Regions from separate parts of the Mesorhizobium sp. M1365 genome, predicted to be linked through region 1. Evidence: riboswitches for the same ligand, from Rfam matches in the RefSeq annotation. Region 1 holds a riboswitch; the other holds the start of a gene.
What was found. A riboswitch is a leader RNA that binds a small molecule or an ion and turns the genes downstream of it on or off. The one in region 1 is predicted to bind S-adenosylmethionine.

Region 1 (2,391 bases):
TGCTCATGCGCAGCGCGTTGGGAAAACCGTACCCGGAAACGCGCCGCAATATGTAGCCGCGCGCACTGAGGTAGTCGTCGGCGGCCGCCGCCGAATGCCTTTTGTCCTCGGGAAAGTGGATGAGGATGAAATTGCCGACGCTCGGCGTCACCCGCAGCCCGAGCCCGCTTAGTTGCTCGCTCAGCCAGGCCAGCCAGGTCTCGTTGTGCGCGACGCTGCGTTCGATATGGGCGCGGTCGTGGATCGCCGCGATGCCGGCCTCGATTGCCGTTGCATTGACGTTGAAAGGCCCGCGCACGCGGTTGATCGCGTCGATGACGTGCATTGGCGCATACATCCAGCCGATCCGCGCCCCGCCCAGGCCCAATTTGGAGAAAGTGCGGGTCATGACCACGTTTTCCGCGCTGCCCACCAACTCGACGCCGGCTTCATAATCGTTGCGCCGGACATATTCGGCGTAAGCTGCATCCAGCACCAGAAGCACGTTTCGCGGCAGGCCGGCATGCAGGCGGCGCACCTCCTGGAACGGCACGTAGGTGCCGGTTGGATTGTTTGGATTGGCAAGGAAGATGATCCGGGTAGCCGGCGTCACCGCGGCGAGGATCGCATCGATATCGGCGCGTTCATCGGTCTCCTTGACCGTCACCGGGACGGCACCGGCCGACTGTATGTAGATCTTGTAGACCATGAAGCCGTGTTCGGTGATGATGGCTTCGTCGCCGGGCGCGAGGTAGGTCTGCGCCAGCAGGCCCAGAATCTCGTCGGAGCCGTTGGAGCAGACGATGTTCGCCGGGTTGAGCCCGTGCACCTCGGCGATCGCTTCCCTCAGGCGCCTGGCGCTGCCGTCGGGATAGACCGCGAGCTTGTCGGCGACCGCGCGCGCGGCCTCTATCGCCTTTGGCGAAGGGCCGAGCGGGTTCTCGTTCGCCGACAATTTATGGACCTTGGCGACACCTTCAGGCGCCGCGCTCTTGCCGGGCACATAGGCTTCGATGTCCATGATGCCGGCGCGGGGCTTTGGACGTGTCTGATCCGGTGTCTGGCTCATTTCATGAAATCCGTCGAGAGTGCCTCCATCCGGAAGCCGCAGCGGAAATACAAGCCGTGGCCCGGAATGTCGAGGGGCGGCAATTCGGGATCAAGAACTTGCCGTTGACGAAGCCATGCGCGAGTCATAGAAGAACGGCTACAGTTCCGTGGTGATTTGGCCGGTCGGCTTGCAGCCACGTTAAACAACTTGCTAAAGGGCCGTTTGCATCTTGTAACCGGCTTTGCGAAGGCATGGCCGGTTTTTTGTTGCCAGACCGGTGGACAACTGAAGGCCGGGCAAGGAGATGTGATGGTCGCTTTGCGCGCGCGAAAAACCAACAACGAGGCCGACCAGCCGTCGAGCCCGGTGTTGCGTTTCGGCGCCGACAAGCCGCTCAAGCTCGACGCCGGCACGCTGCTGTCGCCGTTCCAGATTGCCTACCAGACCTATGGCACGCTCAACGACGCGCGCTCCAACGCCATCCTCGTCTGCCATGCGCTGACCGGCGACCAGCACGTCGCCAACACCAATCCGGTGACCGGCAAGCCGGGCTGGTGGGAAGTGCTGATCGGTCCCGGCAAGATCATCGATACCGACCGTTTCTTCGTCATCTCGTCAAACGTCATCGGCGGCTGTCTCGGCTCCACCGGCCCCGCCTCGACCAATCCCGCCACCGCCAAGCCCTACGGGCTCGACCTGCCGATCATCACCATCCGCGACATGGTGCGGGCGCAGTTGATGCTGGTCGAGCATTTCGGCATCGAACAGCTGTTCAGCGTGCTGGGCGGCTCGATGGGCGGCATGCAGGTGCTGCAATGGGCCTCGAGCTATCCCGAGCGCGTCTTCTCGGCGCTGCCGATCGCCACCGGCGCCCGCCATTCCTCGCAGAACATCGCTTTCCACGAGGTCGGCAGGCAGGCGGTGATGGCCGACCCGGACTGGCATGGCGGCAAGTATTTCGAGCACGGCAAGCGGCCGGAAAAGGGGCTGGCGGTGGCGCGCATGGCCGCCCACATCACCTATCTGTCGGAAGCAGCGCTGCACCGCAAGTTCGGCCGCAACCTGCAGGACCGCGAAGCCCTGACCTTCGGTTTCGATGCCGACTTCCAGATCGAGAGCTATCTGCGCCATCAGGGCATGACGTTCGTCGATCGCTTCGATGCCAACTCCTATCTCTACATGACCCGGGCGATGGACTATTTCGATCTCGCCGCCGACCATGGCGGCCGGTTGGCCGATGCCTTCGCCGGCACCAAGACGCGCTTCTGCCTGGTTTCGTTCACTAGCGATTGGCTGTTCCCGACCGAGGAGAGCCGCTCGGTCGTGCACGCGCTGAACGCGGCCGGCGCCTCGGTATCGTT
Region 2 (2,391 bases), on a different contig from region 1:
CCTCATCGGTCAAGTTCTTGTGCGTCGTCGTGGCCGGATGGGTGATCAGGCTCTTGGCGTCGCCGAGATTGTTGGAAATGAGCACGACGTCGAGTGCGTTCTGGAAGGCAAAGGCCGCCTGCTTGCCGCCCTTCACATCGAGGCAAATCAGCGTCGAGCCACCCGACATCTGCTTCTTGACTACGGCCGCTTGCGGGTGGTCGGCACGGCCGGGATAGATGACACGGGCGATTTGCGGGCGCTCGGCCAGGAAATCCGCGATGCGGCCGGCACTTTCCGTCTGCTGGCGTACGCGTAGCGGCAGCGTCTCCAGGCCTTTCAGCAGCGTCCAGGCATTGAAGGGCGAGAGGCTTGGGCCGGTGTGGCGGAAATAGTCATGCAGGTTCTCGTCGATCCATTTCTTGTCCGACAGAACGATGCCGCCAAGACAGCGCCCCTGGCCGTCAATATGCTTCGTGGCCGAATAGACGACGATGTGGGCGCCGAGCTGCAGGGGTTTCTGCTGCAAGGGCGTGGCGAAGACGTTGTCGACGATCAACCTGGCGCCGATCGCATTGGCAAGTGCCGCGACGGCGGCAATGTCGATCACTTCCAGCGTAGGATTGGTCGGGCTTTCCAGGAAGAACAGTTTGGTGTTTGGCTTGACCGCCTTTTCCCAATTGGCCATGTCGGTGCCGTCGACCAGCGTTGCCTCAATGCCGTATTTCGGCGCCAGCGTCTCGACCACCCAGCGGCAGGAGCCGAACAGCGCGCGCGCCGCCACGATATGGTCGCCCGCCTTGGCGCTGCACAGCAGTGCTGCCGTCACCGCCGCCATGCCGGATGCCGTGGCGCGCGCGTCCTCGGCTCCTTCCAGCGCGCACATGCGTTTTTCAAACATGTCGACCGTCGGATTGGCATAGCGCGAATAGATGAAGCCCGGCTCCTCGCCCTTGAAGCGGGCCTCCGCCGCTTGCGCCGTCTCGTAGACATAGCCTTGGGTGAGATACATCGCCTCGGAGGTCTCGCCGAAGCCGGAACGCAGCGTTCCGGCATGCACGAGTGCGGTCTGAGGCTTCCAGTCGCGCTTCTTGGTCATCATTCCATCCAAACACCAAAATTGGTCCAAACAACAAAAAACCGGTCGCGAAAGTCGCAACCGGTCCATATGGCCTTGCGGCCCGACGGTCCTTTAGCGACTTGTTTAACGTGGCTGCAAGCCGACCGGCCAAATCACCACGGGATAACGAGCTTTAGACCCGCGCCACGCTTGCGTCAATTGCCGGCATGATTAAGAGGGTTGTACCAAGCAGGTGCCAAACGCGTCCACGGTCGGACCTGCGACAGAACCTCGCCCGGCGTTCGAACGGAGCCAGACCCTTGCGGCAGACAGGCATTCTTCCCGATCAGGATATTTCCGCGCTGTTCCAGACGGGCGCGCTGAAATCGCCGCGCACGCTCGATGCCGATCAGATCCAGCCGGCCAGCCTTGACCTCAGGCTCGGCGACAAGGCCTGGCGGGTGCGTGCTTCCTTCTTGCCCGGCCCGGACCACAGGGTTGCCGACAAGCTCGACCGGCTGAAGCTGCACGAGATCAACCTCGCCGAAGGTGCCGTGCTGGAAACCGGCTGCGTCTACATCGTGCCGCTGCTCGAAAGCCTGGCGCTGCCCGCCCATATTTCCGCCTCCGCCAACCCGAAAAGCTCGACCGGACGGCTCGATATCTTCACTCGGGTAATGACCGACCGCGGCCACGAGTTCGACAAGATCGCCGCCGGCTATGAAGGCCCGCTCTACCTGGAGGTCAGCCCGCGCACTTTCCCGATCGTCGTGCGGACCGGCTCGCGGCTGTCGCAGATCAGGTTCCGCACTGGCAATGCGCTCTTGTCGGAAAACGAGCTGCACGAGTTGCACCGCGCCGAAATGTTGGTCGCCACCGAACCACCCAACATCTCAGGCGGGGGCATCGCGCTATCGATCGACCTCGACGGAGACAAGGACGGGCTGGTCGGCTATCGCGGCAAGCACCACACCGGCCTGGTCGACGTCGACAAGCGCGCCGCGCAGGATGTCGTCGATTTCTGGGAGCCGCTCTACAAGAGCGGTGCCGGCGAGCTGGTGCTCGATCCGGACGAATTCTATATCCTGGTGTCGCGCGAGGCGGTGCATGTGCCGCCGCTCTACGCGGCCGAGATGACGCCCTTCGATCCGCTGGTCGGCGAGTTCCGCGTCCATTATGCCGGTTTCTTCGACCCGGGTTTCGGCCATTCGGCGTCGGGCGGCACCGGCAGCCGGGCGGTGCTCGAGGTACGCAGCCACGAAGTGCCGTTCATCCTCGACCACGGCCAGATCGTCGGACGGTTGGTCTATGAGCACATGCTGAAACGGCCGCGGGCGCTCTACGGCACTGAT

Region 2: it holds a riboswitch for S-adenosylmethionine, as region 1 does, so the genes downstream of both, NKH04_RS00160 (O-succinylhomoserine sulfhydrylase) here and metX (homoserine O-acetyltransferase MetX) in region 1, are expected to answer to the same signal.

Annotation. Positions count from the first base shown of each region.
Region 1 is NZ_JAMYLG010000002.1:333,332-335,722, reverse strand. It holds gene hisC (histidinol-phosphate transaminase) at 1-1,048, opposite strand, end outside; SAM riboswitch at 1,187-1,264, shown strand; gene metX (homoserine O-acetyltransferase MetX) at 1,340-2,391, shown strand, end outside.
Region 2 is NZ_JAMYLG010000001.1:33,352-35,742, reverse strand. It holds gene NKH04_RS00160 (O-succinylhomoserine sulfhydrylase) at 1-1,081, opposite strand, end outside; SAM riboswitch at 1,152-1,229, opposite strand; gene NKH04_RS00155 (2'-deoxycytidine 5'-triphosphate deaminase) at 1,360-2,391, shown strand, end outside.